DNA from 4 places in the Kosakonia sp. SMBL-WEM22 genome. Region 4 is predicted to be linked to each of the others. Evidence: predicted binding sites of a transcription regulator. Region 4 holds the regulator's gene; each other region holds the start of a gene.
What was found. The regulator PurR, encoded in region 4, represses purine synthesis genes. The targets are predictions, from matches to a motif close to CANGCAAACGTTTGCNTG.

Region 1 (3,438 bases), 2.5 Mb from region 4:
TGGATTAATGGCGGAAGTGACGCATGTCGGTGAAGATCATCGCGATGCCGTGCTCGTCGGCGGCGGCAATCACTTCATCATCGCGGATAGATCCGCCCGGCTGGATAACGCAGCTCACGCCGACAGCGGCGGCGGCATCGATACCATCACGGAACGGGAAGAAGGCGTCAGAGGCCATTGCTGAACCTTTTACTTCCAGCCCTTCGTCCGCGGCTTTGATACCGGCGATCTTTGCAGAGTAGACGCGGCTCATCTGGCCTGCGCCAATGCCGATGGTCACATTCTCTTTGGCATAGACGATCGCGTTGGATTTAACGAACTTCGCCACTTTCCAGCAGAAGAGCGCATCGCGCAGCTCCTGCTCTGTCGGTTGGCGCTTGCTGACCACGCGCAGCTCATTGGCGGTCACCATGCCCAGATCGCGATCCTGAACCAGCAGGCCGCCATTAACGCGTTTGAAATCGAGGCCCGGCACGCGCGCTGCCCACTGACCGCAGACCAGCACACGGACGTTCTGTTTGGTGGCGGTGATGCTCAGCGCTTCTTCAGTGGCAGAAGGGGCAATAATCACCTCCACAAACTGGCGGGAAATAATGGCTTGCGCCGTTTCAGCATCCAACTCGCGGTTGAAGGCAATGATGCCGCCGAACGCTGAGGTTGGGTCGGTTTTATAAGCGCGGTCGTAGGCCTCGAGGATCGAGCCGCCAACGGCAACGCCGCACGGGTTGGCGTGTTTCACAATCACGCAGGCGGGTTCATCAAACTCTTTTACGCACTCCAGCGCCGCGTCGGTATCGGCGATGTTGTTATAGGAGAGCGCTTTGCCCTGCAGCTGCTGCGCGGTGGCAACGGAAGCCTCTTTGATCTCTTCTTCTATATAGAAGGCCGCGTGCTGGTGGCTGTTTTCACCGTAGCGCATATCCTGCTTCTTGATGAAGTTGAGGTTCAACGTGCGCGGGAAGCGGCCGGCTGGCTCTTTGCTCTCTCCATGATAGGCGGGTACCAGGCTGCCGAAGTAGTTGGCGATCATGCTGTCGTAAGCGGCGGTGTGCTCAAAGGCTTTGATCGCGAGGTCGAAACGGGTTTCCAGCGTCAGCGAGCCATCGTTGGCATCCATTTCATTAATGATGGTGGTGTAGTCGCTGCTCTTAACCACGATGGCGACATCTTTATGGTTCTTCGCGGCGGAGCGCACCATGGTCGGGCCGCCGATATCAATATTCTCAACGGCGTCTTCCAGCGAACACCCTTCACGGGCAACGGTCTGGGCGAAGGGGTAGAGGTTAACCACTACCATATCGATTGGCGCAATGGCGTGCTGCGCCATGATGTCATCATCCTGGCCGCGACGGCCAAGAATACCGCCGTGCACTTTCGGGTGCAGGGTTTTTACGCGTCCATCCATCATTTCCGGGAAACCGGTGTAGTCGGAGACTTCGGTCACCGGCAGGCCTTTATCTGCCAGCAGACGAGCGGTCCCGCCAGTAGAGAGCAGTTCGACGCCGCGCTGGGAGAGCGCCTGGGCGAATTCGACGATACCGGCCTTATCAGAAACACTGAGCAGGGCGCGGCGGACTGGACGAGGTTGTTGCATGGTAAATCCCCTGGATTTGACTTTAACAGAGAGCGTTAGCTGAATTTTCGCTTCTTTATTATGGGAAGATTCAGCTAACACCCCAGGCAGGGCGGATTAATTTTGCGCGGGCATTGTAACGAAAACGTTTGCGCAACGCTCGGGAATTTTTCCACTTTTGGCGCTTTGTGGATAACTCTGTGTGTAAACGCGTATAAGGGCGGCTTTTGCTGTGGAATGCAGCAGTCAGTCATTTTTATGTCATTTTTCTATTGCGGGGTGCGGAGAACTCCCTATAATGCGCCTCCATCGACACGGCGCTAAGCAAACAACAGCTTGCAGCGACGTTAAGTCGGAAGAGAAAAAATCCTGAAATTGAGGGTTGACTCTGAAAGAGGAAAGCGTAATATACGCCACCTCGCGACAGAGCGCTGAAGCGCGTCGCAACTGCTCTTTAACAATTTATCAGACAATCTGTGTGGGCACTCAGGTGACATGGATTCTTAATGTCCTCGGACACTAAATGAATACCAAGTCTCACGGGTGAACACGTAATTCATTACGGTTTAATTCGATGAGCATCAAACTTTAAATTGAAGAGTTTGATCATGGCTCAGATTGAACGCTGGCGGCAGGCCTAACACATGCAAGTCGAACGGTAACAGGAAGCAGCTTGCTGCTTTGCTGACGAGTGGCGGACGGGTGAGTAATGTCTGGGAAACTGCCTGATGGAGGGGGATAACTACTGGAAACGGTAGCTAATACCGCATAACGTCGCAAGACCAAAGAGGGGGACCTTCGGGCCTCTTGCCATCAGATGTGCCCAGATGGGATTAGCTAGTAGGTGGGGTAACGGCTCACCTAGGCGACGATCCCTAGCTGGTCTGAGAGGATGACCAGCCACACTGGAACTGAGACACGGTCCAGACTCCTACGGGAGGCAGCAGTGGGGAATATTGCACAATGGGCGCAAGCCTGATGCAGCCATGCCGCGTGTATGAAGAAGGCCTTCGGGTTGTAAAGTACTTTCAGCGGGGAGGAAGGCGATGCGGTTAATAACCGCGTCGATTGACGTTACCCGCAGAAGAAGCACCGGCTAACTCCGTGCCAGCAGCCGCGGTAATACGGAGGGTGCAAGCGTTAATCGGAATTACTGGGCGTAAAGCGCACGCAGGCGGTCTGTCAAGTCGGATGTGAAATCCCCGGGCTCAACCTGGGAACTGCATCCGAAACTGGCAGGCTTGAGTCTCGTAGAGGGGGGTAGAATTCCAGGTGTAGCGGTGAAATGCGTAGAGATCTGGAGGAATACCGGTGGCGAAGGCGGCCCCCTGGACGAAGACTGACGCTCAGGTGCGAAAGCGTGGGGAGCAAACAGGATTAGATACCCTGGTAGTCCACGCCGTAAACGATGTCGACTTGGAGGTTGTGCCCTTGAGGCGTGGCTTCCGGAGCTAACGCGTTAAGTCGACCGCCTGGGGAGTACGGCCGCAAGGTTAAAACTCAAATGAATTGACGGGGGCCCGCACAAGCGGTGGAGCATGTGGTTTAATTCGATGCAACGCGAAGAACCTTACCTGGTCTTGACATCCACAGAACTTTCCAGAGATGGATTGGTGCCTTCGGGAACTGTGAGACAGGTGCTGCATGGCTGTCGTCAGCTCGTGTTGTGAAATGTTGGGTTAAGTCCCGCAACGAGCGCAACCCTTATCCTTTGTTGCCAGCGGTTAGGCCGGGAACTCAAAGGAGACTGCCAGTGATAAACTGGAGGAAGGTGGGGATGACGTCAAGTCATCATGGCCCTTACGACCAGGGCTACACACGTGCTACAATGGCGCATACAAAGAGAAGCGACCTCGCGAGAGCAA
Region 2 (3,438 bases), 1.9 Mb from region 4:
GGCGTGCTGGTCGGTAACGCCGCGCAGACGCTGCATCCCATTGCCGGGCAGGGCTTCAACCTTGGCATGCGCGATGTGATGACACTGGCGGAAACCCTCTCGCAGGCCTTTATCGAACAGAGTGATGTGGGAAGCTACCCGCTGTTGCTGCGTTATAACCAGCGTCGGCAGGCAGATAAAGCTGCCACCATCGGCGTGACGGATGGGCTGGTGCATCTCTTCGCCAACCGCTGGGCGCCGCTCGTTGTTGGGCGCAACCTCGGGTTGATGGCGATGGAACTATTTACCCCGGCGCGTGATGCGCTGGCGCAACGAACCCTCGGTTGGGTCGCCCGTTAAGGAGCTAAGAGTGCAGAGTGTTGATGTTGCGATTGTCGGCGGCGGCATGGTGGGGCTGGCATTAGCCTGCGGCCTGCAAGGGAGCGGGCTGCGCGTGGCGGTGCTGGAGCAGTCGGTTCCCGAGCCGCAGGCTGCGGATGCCCCTCCGGCGCTTCGCGTCTCGGCGATTAACGCCGCCAGTGAAAAATTGCTCACCTATCTCGGCGTCTGGTCGGGCATTGTTGCCGGGCCGGTCGGCTGCTATCACGGCATGGAAGTGTGGGAGAAAGACAGCTTCGGGCGCATCTCTTTTGATGATCTGAGTATGGGTTACAGCCATCTGGGTTACATCATTGAGAACACGCGCATTCACCAGGCGCTGTGGGATCAGGCGCAGCAGTGCAAAGATGTCACCCTGATTGCGCCAGCGGAGTTACAGCAGGTTGCGTGGGGTGAGAACGAAGCGTTCCTGACCCTGAAAGAGGGCACCATGCTGACGGCGCGTCTGGTCGTTGGTGCCGACGGCGCTAACTCGTGGCTGCGCAACCGTGCGGATATTCCGCTCACCTACTGGGATTATCACCATCACGCGCTGGTGGCGACGATCCGCACCGCCGAGCCGCACCAGGCTGTCGCGCGCCAGGTTTTCCATAATGATGGCATCCTCGCGTTTCTGCCGCTGAACGATCCGCATTTATGCTCGATCGTCTGGTCGTTGCCGCCGGAGCAGGCGAAGGCGATGCAGGAGAGCAGCGCGGAGGCGTTCAACCAGGCGCTGACCGTGGCCTTCGATAACCGCCTTGGTCTGTGCGAGCTTGAGAGCGAACGCCACACTTACCCGTTAACCGGGCGCTATGCGCGGCAGTTTGCCGGGCATCGGTTAGCGCTGGTGGGCGATGCGGCACATACCATCCATCCTTTAGCCGGCCAGGGCGTTAACCTCGGATTTATGGATGTGGCTGAGCTGATTGCTGAGCTGCGCCGTTTAAGCCGCGACGGTAAAGATATCGGTCAACACCTTTATCTGCGCCGTTACGAGCGCAGCCGTAAACACAGCGCCGCGATGATGCTGGCGAGTATGCAGGGCTTTCGCGAACTGTTTGCTGGTTCTAATCCGGCGAAAAAGCTGCTGCGCGATATCGGTTTGAAACTGGCGGATACGCTTCCCGGCGTTAAACCACAGTTATTGCGCCAGGCTTTAGGCCTTAACGATCTGCCGGAGTGGTTACGTTAACTGCATCACACTTTCCCTTCCCGGTCCCGGGAAGGGAAGCTCCTCTCTCATTTGAAATATTCTAATTTCACCCCGATTATCAGATTAGTTTTTCTCATGTCGTTAATTTTGGCTTGCGCGGTTTTTTGCTTCTTGCTGGCAGTAAATGCTAATTACCTGCCCGATAAGCACGCATAACTGGCCTCTTATCGGCGTATTGTGGGGATTTTTCGCTATATTCCACTGCGGTTATCTCAGGGCATTTTGGTCATAAGCTAATGTGATGACCGGTTTTTCCTTATGGTTAAGCGCACCTTTCGGTGATAAGTTCAGGCCAAAGAGAACGTTTGCGTCACCGCCTGTAACAGGGCATCGACACGCTTTTTTGCCGCCGGAAAGGCGCTGCGAAAAACGTGATAGCTCAGCGTATTCGATGAGGAAAAGATGGCTCAGCAGACCCCTTTATTTGAACAACATACCCAATGCGGCGCTCGCATGGTCGACTTCCACGGCTGGATGATGCCGCTGCATTATGGCTCACAGCTTGATGAGCACCACGCAGTGCGCAGCGATGCCGGCATGTTTGATGTTTCACACATGACCATCGTTGACCTGAAAGGCAGCCGGACCCGTGAATTTCTGCGTTATCTGCTGGCAAACGATGTCGCGAAGTTAACCAAACCCGGTAAAGCGCTCTACAGCGGTATGCTGAATGCCTCGGGCGGCGTGATTGATGATTTGATCGTCTACTACTTCACCGAAGAGTTCTTCCGCCTCGTTGTAAACTCCGCCACCCGCGAAAAAGACCTCTCCTGGATTTCCCAACACGCCGAACCTTATGCCATCGATATCACCGTGCGCGACGATCTCTCGCTTATCGCGGTGCAGGGTCCGCATGCGCAGGAGAGAGCCGCCAGCCTGTTTACCGACGCGCAGCGCGAAGCGGTCTCTGGCATGAAACCCTTCTTCGGCGTGGAAGCGGGCGATCTCTTTATCGCCACCACCGGTTACACCGGTGAAGCCGGGTACGAGATTGCCCTGCCGAATGAAAAAGCCGCCGACTTCTGGCAAGGCTTACTTAACGCCGGCGTAAAACCCTGCGGACTGGGCGCGCGTGACACGCTGCGCCTGGAAGCGGGCATGAACCTCTACGGGCAGGAGATGGATGAAGGCGTCTCGCCACTGGCGGCCAATATGGGCTGGACCATCGCCTGGGAGCCGCAGGATCGCGACTTTATCGGACGTGATGTGCTTGAGCAGCAGCGCGAAAAAGGCACCGAGCAGCTGGTCGGCCTGGTGATGACCGAGAAAGGTGTGCTGCGTAATGAACTGCCGGTGCACTTCACCGATGCGCAAGGCAACGTGCAGAAAGGGATGATCACCAGCGGCACCTTCTCGCCGACGCTTGGCTACAGCATCGCGCTGGCCCGCGTTCCGGCAGGGATCGGCGAGACCGCCGTGGTGCAGATCCGCAACCGCGAGATGCCGGTCAAAGTGATCAAACCTGTTTTTGTGCGCGCCGGTAAAGCGGTCGCGTAACGTTATTTTTCTGGAGAGAAAACAATGAGCAATGTACCAGGCGATCTGAAATACAGCAAAGAACACGAGTGGCTGCGTAAAGAAGCGGACGGCAGCTACACCGTCGGTATCACCGAGCATGCGCAAGAGCTGCTGGGCGATATGGTGTTTGTTGACCTGCCGGACGTTGGCACCACCGTTAGCGCTGGCGACGACTGCGCCGTGGCGGAGTCGGTAAAAGCAGCATCCGATATTTATGCGCCAATTGGCGGTGAAATCGTTGCGGTTAACGACAGCCTGAATGATTCGCCGGAGCTGGTGAACAGCGCGCCCTATGGCGAAGGCTGGATCTTCAAAATCAAGGCTAACGATGAGGCGGAAGTTGAAGC
Region 3 (3,438 bases), 1.0 Mb from region 4:
CGCTGCACTGGTCGTCATCCAGCTCGGCCATCGGCTGGCCGGCAATCGTCAGATACCCGCTATCGGGCCGATCGATGCCACCGATTAAATTGAGTAGCGTTGTTTTGCCACTGCCGGATTGCCCGGACAGGACGGTAAAGCGATGTGCTGCAATATTGAGCGTGACGTCTTTAAGGGCATCAACCCACACCTGGCCCAGTAAATATTTCTTACTGATGCCCTCCATTTCTACGGCCCACATGGTTCTCTTTTCCTTAGAGTAAATTCCTCTCAGGAGCGGATTCTAAAGCATGACGTAGAGCATTGGATGGGGAGGATTGGTACTAATGTACTGGAAAGGTCTGTTTTCGGATTTTTATTCAGCGCCGCTCAGGCGATAAAAAAGCCGACCCGTGGTCGGCTTTTGCAGAGAGCAGAATCAGAAGTTGTAACCGACCACCAGGTAGCCACCCCAGCCGGTAGTGCGGGCGCTGAAATCGCCCGCGCCGTAGTTCAGGATCGCATCATCTTTGGTCTGGCCGCCGTTGTGCCAGTAACGGGCGACTACGGAGTAGTGCCAGTGATCGTAGCTCAGCGCGAGGATGTGGCTTGAGGCGATCGAGTTGCTGGTACGCTGCTGCTGGCCATTGTTGTAGTAGCGGCGATTGCCGAGATCGGAGCCCCAGTCAAAGTTGGTAAAGCCGATATAGCTCAGCTGGCCGCCCCACAGTGGGGTGATCGGCACAAAGTATTTCACTTTGAAACGGTAGCCGTCCCACTCGTTTTCGTTCTCTGCGCCATAGTTCTGCCACTGGTATTTTGCGTAGACGTTCAGCGAGAGGCTCATCGGCAGGCCGGTGTCGATATCGGTGCCAAGACCCATGTACCAGGTGCTCTGACGACCGCCAGCGTTGCGCCCCATATCGTAAATGTAGTTGTTGGCGAAGTACCACTCTTTGAATGGTCCGAAGCTCAGATCGGTGTTGGTCAGCTTATCAATGGAGAAGCGCGGTTCGATCTCCATAAACAGCGGCGAGCCGTGGTTCCAGATCCCTTTCGCGCCGGAGTTACCGCCGAAGAAGACCGGCGCATCCAGGTAGCCGTAGAAGTCGAACCAATCTTTCTTGGCGAAGGCTTCATATTCCAGATAGGTATCGTTACGCGGAATAGCCCCGAAGCGGGTGTGGTAGCTGCCTACCACGTTCACGCTCTGATGCCACCAGTCGGAGACAAATTCAGATTTGCTGGTTTCCTCTGCGCTGGCAGAGAAAGATGCGGTAAGCGCCAGTGCGGCACCGGCTGCGAGGAGAGTTTTTTTCATCATTACGCCACTGATTAAGATCCCAGACGGGAGTGAAAGTAAGCACGCATTAAATTGCTAAATGTTTCATATTTCTGCGCGCCTATTATAAGTATCCGCGCTCACAAAAATATGTGGTGTTTCACATTATTGACATATACGTAATCGATTGCGTTCACGTTTGCGTGGTTTGAACGGCGGCGATTGTACTGGCATTTATTGATAATGCCAATTTATGAGTATCAGGAATAAAAAGTGACTGAAAAGCGCAGGCGTGAAAGAGCGGGCGAGTGGCCCGCCCGCAGAAGGGGGTTACTGAACGTTAGCTGGCTGGATATCGTGAATACGCACAAAGCCGAGTTGCTCAGGCGAAATGCCATCAAGCTGCAAAGGAATATCGACATCGCTCGGTGCCAGCGTGCTGGCCGGAGCGTTGATCAGCTGATTCTGCACATTCACTTCCTGATAGCTCTCGGTAGTACCCTGGAGTTGGCCATACTCAATGGTGCCGCTAAAAGCGGGCAGCGGATCGTTGGACTGGCCTTGAATGTGCAGCACAACGCGTGTTCCGGCGGCGTTTGGTGCCATATCTTTCAGCGACATACGCAGTGTGCCAATCTGGCTTTTCAGTAACGCAGGCGTATTGGCACCGGGCAGCAGGTAGGCGCCGCTGCCGGATTTGGCGTTAAGGCTGTTTTGCTGTGTAATTTTAACCGTCTCCTGATTCAGCTTGCTCATCTCTTTATTGAGCGTGCTGACGCTTTGGTGGAGCTGGCGGACTTCGCTTTGCGGCGCGCAGGCGCTGAGGGTGAAAAGGCTTCCCAGCAACAGTGTTCTTAGGTAACGTCTTGTCATTGCGTCTGTTTCCTTGAAGGGGAGGATCGCTGTAATGGTAGATCGCAACCGCGGCCTTGCCATCGATCCATTGTCTCAAAAAAGGGTCTGCCTTTGTTGTCATGCCACTTCAGGTTAAAATAGATTTCAGTCAACTCTCACGTCAGGACCCCGTATGCATTGCCCATTCTGTTTCGCCGTGGACACCAAAGTCATCGATTCCCGTCTGGTGGGAGAAGGTTCATCTGTTCGCCGCCGCCGGCAGTGTCTGGTTTGCAATGAGCGTTTCACCACCTTCGAAGTGGCAGAGCTTGTGATGCCGCGCGTGGTGAAAAGCAATGATGTGCGTGAACCGTTTAATGAAGAGAAGCTGCGCAGCGGCATGTTGAAAGCGCTGGAGAAGCGCCCGGTCAGCGCCGATGACGTAGAAATGGCGCTAAACAATATTAAATCGCAACTTCGCGCAACCGGCGAACGCGAAGTGCCGAGTAAGATGATCGGCAATCTGGTGATGGAGCAGTTGAAAAAGCTCGATAAAGTGGCCTATGTGCGCTTTGCCTCCGTCTACCGCAGCTTCGAGGATATCCGCGAATTTGGCGAAGAGATCGCCCGTCTACAGGACTGAGCATGCAGGATGAAATCTATATGGCACGCGCGCTGAAACTGGCGCAGCGCGGCCGCTTTACCACCCATCCGAATCCGCGCGTCGGCTGCGTGATCGTTAACGATGGCGAAATCGTCGGCGAAGGTTTTCACTACCGCGCCGGCGAGCCGCATGCGGAAGTGCATGCTCTGCGTATGGCGGGCGACCGCGCGCACGGCGGCACCGCCTATGTGACGCTGGAGCCCTGCAGCCATCACGGGCGCACGCCGCCCTGCTGCGATGCGCTTATTGCCGCCGGGGTAACGCGGGTGGTTGCCGCCATGCAGGACCCCAATCCGCAGGTCGCCGGGCGTGGACTCTATCGTCTGCAGCAGGCCGGGATTGAGGTGAGCCACGGCCTGATGATGAGCGAGGCCGAAGCGCTGAATAAAGGCTTTCTCAAACGAATGCGCACCGGTTTTCCCTATGTGCAGCTTAAGCTCGGCGCATCGCTGGACGGGCGCACGGCGATGGCGAGCGGCGAAAGCCAGTGGATCACCTCCGCACAGGCGCGCCGCGACGTTCAGCTGCTGCGCGCGCAGAGCCATGCCATTCTCAGCAGCAGCGCCACGGTGCTGGCGGACGATCCGGCGCTGACGGTGCGCTGGCGTGAATTAAACAGCGATACTCAGGCGAGCTATCCTGAAGCGGAGCTGCGCCAGCCGCTGCGCATTATTATCGA
Region 4 (3,438 bases):
CGGCGGGAGAGGTGTTTAAATCTTGCTGAATCGCGCTGAAAGCGGGCAGATACATGTCGGTGGCTAAAAAGCCCAGCACGCTTAACCCCCCGAGCCAGACTAAAAATCCTTTGCCAGGTTGCATTCTCTTTTCTCTTTAATTGCAGGTAATCAGGGTGGGGAAGTGTAAGGAGTGCTTTCCTGGTTGTGAAACGCTAATATTTGCATGTTGGTTTCAAAAATTTTGCAGGCAAAATATGTGGTCAGAATACTCTCTTGAAGTGGTGGATGCCGTAGCGCGTAATGGCAGCTTTAGCGGCGCAGCGCAGGAGCTGCACCGCGTGCCCTCAGCGGTGAGCTACACCGTGCGTCAGCTGGAGGAGTGGCTGGCGGTGCCGCTGTTTGTGCGCCGTCACCGCGACGTAGAATTAACCCCCGCCGGGGTCTGGTTTTTAAAGGAGGGGCGATCTGTTATCAAAAAAATGGTGATCACCCGCCAGCAGTGTCAGCAGATCGCCAATGGCTGGCGCGGGCAGTTGCCGATTGCTGTCGATAACATTGTGAAACCCGCCCGCACCCGGCAGATGATTGTCGATTTTTATCGCCACTTCAGTGATGTCGAGCTGGTGGTCTACCAGGAGGTGTTTAACGGCGTCTGGGATGCGCTCGCCGATGGCCGCGTTGAACTGGCGATTGGGGCCACGCAGGCGATCCCGGTCGGTGGCCGCTATGCCTTTCGTGATATGGGCACCCTGAGCTGGAAGTGTGTCGTCTCACGTCAGCATCCGCTGGCGCAGCTCAACGGTCCGTTAAGCGATGAGACGTTGCGCAACTGGCCATCGCTGATCCAGGAGGATACCTCCCGCTCGCTGCCAAAGCGTATTACCTGGCTGCTGGATAACCAGAAACGGGTGATGGTGCCAGACTGGGCCTCGTCGGAAGCGTGCCTGTCGGCGGGGCTTTGTGTAGGGATGGTGCCAGCCCATTTTGCCCGGCCACGGCTTGATAGCGGCGACTGGGTGGCGCTTGAGCTGGAAAACCCGTTTCCGGATGCCGCCTGCTGCCTGACATGGCAACAAAGCGAGGCGTCGCCTGCGCTGAACTGGCTACTGGATTATCTGGGCGACAGTGAAACGTTGAATAGAGAGTGGCTGCGGGAGCCGGAGTAAGGCTCCCGCGGGAAGGGATTAACGGCGGTAGTCGCGGAAGGGGCCATCGGCCACCGAGCGGCGCTCCACCAGGCGCGGATGCACTTCAATCGACTGCGACTGTTCGCGCTTGTTCACAATGCGATCGAGCAGCATGGTGAAGGCCGTTTCACCCAGCGAGTCTTTCGGCTGATGAATCGTCGTCAGCGCCGGGGTGAAGAAGCGTGAGTTGCGCACGTTGTCATAACCGATGACGGAGATATCCTGCGGCACGCGCAGCCCCATCTCATCGGCGGCGCAGAGCGCGCCCATCGCCATAATGTCGCCGCCGCAGAAGACCGCGGTCGGGCGCGAGGACTGGCCGAGGATCTGCTGCATGGCGCGGTAGCCGGATTCCGGCTCAAAGTCCCCCTGCACAATCCAGTGCTCGGGCACGTTGATCATCGCCTCGGTCATCGCCTTCATAAAACCGGCCAGACGACCTGCGCCAGTGTTGCGCTCCAGCGGGCCCGGGATCACGCCGATGTCGCGATGCCCGCGCTCAATCAGGTAACGGCCGGCCATATAGCCGCCTTCAAAAGCGTTATCAATCACCGAATCAGTGAAGTCTGCTTTCGATTCTCCCCAGTCCATCACCACCATGGGAATATGACGATACTCCTCCAGCATGGTGAGTACGGTTTCCGGGTACTCCGAGCACATCACCAGCAGGCCATCGACACGTTTTTGCGCCATCATCGACAGGTAAGCGCGCTGCTTCTCCTGGCTGTTCCACGCGTTGCCGAGGATCAGGGTGTAGCCCTTCTGGAAACACTTCTTCTCAACCGCTTCGATGATTTCGGCGAAGTAGGCCGCTTCACTGCTGGTCGCCAGCAGACCAATCGATTTGGTGTGATTCACTTTTAGGCTGCGGGCGACGGCGCTTGGCGAATAGTGCAGCTCTTTGATTGCCGCCCAGACGGCGTTGCGCGTCTCTTCGGCGACGAAACGGGTTTTGTTAATTACATGTGATACGGTTGTAGTGGAAACGTTTGCTCGTTTCGCGACATCTTTAATCGTTGCCATCAGATATTACTCCAGACCATATCGTAAGCTCCTGATAATTCGCAAGGTAAACGTTTGCCTTTAATCACCCTGAACTCATCAAAGTGAGTGCGGTACGCCGGGAAAACGACACTGGACGTCAGGAGGGGAGTCAATGGCCGGTACGCTAATAAATTTAGCGTCGAATTTTGGCTGATCTTGAGCAAAAGGGGAAGTATTAAAACGTTTATGCTGCCAAATCGCGCAAGATTTTTCAGAAAATTTGTGCAAAAATGCGCAGGCTCACTTTTTGTGGGGAAATTAAATGGAGAAAAATTGATGAGCACCGATCTTAAGTATTCACTCTTCACCACCGTCATCGTTCTGAGCCTGATTGTTTTCGGCGCGCTGACCGCTGCACTGCATTGATCTGATGCGAGGGAGAGCCCTCTCCCTCGATTCTTGCGCCACCATTGTTCCTCGTTGCGCAATTAACTTTTCTCCTCCCGCTCACTTCTGTTTTTTGTGACAGCTGTCATACTTTTGCCTTTTCGCGGCCTGGCTGAGGGTCGCATGTTCATTTCGGAGTCAAAAGATGAAAATAAATTTCCCCCTGCTTGCGCTGGCGATTGGCGCGTTTGGGATTGGGACCACCGAATTCTCCCCGATGGGATTACTGCCGGTGATTGCGCAGGGCGTTGGGGTTTCCATTCCAGCGGCGGGGATGCTGATCAGCGCCTACGCCATCGGCGTTATGGTGGGCGCGCCGCTGATGACGCTGTTACTTTCTCATCGTGGCCGTCGCAATGCGCTGATTTTCTTAATGGCGATTTTCACCGTCGGCAATGTGCTCTCCGCCATTGCGCCGGATTACGCCACCCTGATGATCGCCCGTATTATCACCAGCCTTAATCACGGCGCGTTCTTCGGGCTTGGCTCGGTGGTCGCCGCAAGCGTTGTCGCGAAAGAGAAGCAGGCCAGCGCGGTGGCAACGATGTTTATGGGGCTGACCATCGCCAATATTGGCGGAGTGCCCGCCGCCACCTGGCTTGGGGAAACCATCGGCTGGCGCATGTCCTTTATGGCAACCGCCGGGCTTGGGGTGATCTCCATGGTTTCGCTCTTCTTCTCCTTACCGCAAGGCGGTGCGGGCGCGCGACCCAATGTGCGCAACGAACTGGCGGTGCTGATGCGCCCACAGGTGCTGACGGCGCTGCTGACTACGGTGCTCGGTGCCGGCGCAATGTTCACTCTTTACACCTACATCTCGCCGGTGTTGCGCACGCTG

Region 1: purH (bifunctional phosphoribosylaminoimidazolecarboxamide formyltransferase/IMP cyclohydrolase) is a predicted target of PurR. The motif match lies at 1,712-1,729, and genes of this name have one in related genera.
Region 2: gcvT (glycine cleavage system aminomethyltransferase GcvT) is a predicted target of PurR. The motif match lies at 1,868-1,885, and genes of this name have one in related genera.
Region 3: HF650_RS05565 (nucleoside-specific channel-forming protein Tsx) is a predicted target of PurR. The motif match lies at 1,438-1,455, and genes of this name have one in related genera.

The regions. Positions count from the first base shown of each region.
Region 1 is NZ_CP051488.1:4,748,361-4,751,798, reverse strand. Features, by position in the region: gene purH (bifunctional phosphoribosylaminoimidazolecarboxamide formyltransferase/IMP cyclohydrolase) at 5-1,594, opposite strand; rRNA gene HF650_RS22910 (16S ribosomal RNA) at 2,164-3,438, shown strand, end outside.
Region 2 is NZ_CP051488.1:4,143,157-4,146,594, reverse strand. Features, by position in the region: gene ubiH (2-octaprenyl-6-methoxyphenyl hydroxylase) at 1-339, shown strand, start outside; gene ubiI (FAD-dependent 2-octaprenylphenol hydroxylase) at 350-1,552, shown strand; gene gcvT (glycine cleavage system aminomethyltransferase GcvT) at 1,976-3,070, shown strand; gene gcvH (glycine cleavage system protein GcvH) at 3,095-3,438, shown strand, end outside.
Region 3 is NZ_CP051488.1:1,176,746-1,180,183, forward strand. Features, by position in the region: gene HF650_RS05560 (ABC transporter ATP-binding protein) at 1-241, opposite strand, end outside; gene HF650_RS05565 (nucleoside-specific channel-forming protein Tsx) at 419-1,300, opposite strand; gene HF650_RS05570 (DUF3251 domain-containing protein) at 1,592-2,134, opposite strand; gene nrdR (transcriptional regulator NrdR) at 2,289-2,738, shown strand; gene ribD (bifunctional diaminohydroxyphosphoribosylaminopyrimidine deaminase/5-amino-6-(5-phosphoribosylamino)uracil reductase RibD) at 2,741-3,438, shown strand, end outside.
Region 4 is NZ_CP051488.1:2,210,154-2,213,591, forward strand. Features, by position in the region: gene punC (purine nucleoside transporter PunC) at 1-124, opposite strand, end outside; gene punR (DNA-binding transcriptional activator PunR) at 237-1,148, shown strand; gene purR (HTH-type transcriptional repressor PurR) at 1,167-2,192, opposite strand; gene HF650_RS10485 (YnhF family membrane protein) at 2,490-2,579, shown strand; gene HF650_RS10490 (MFS transporter) at 2,746-3,438, shown strand, end outside.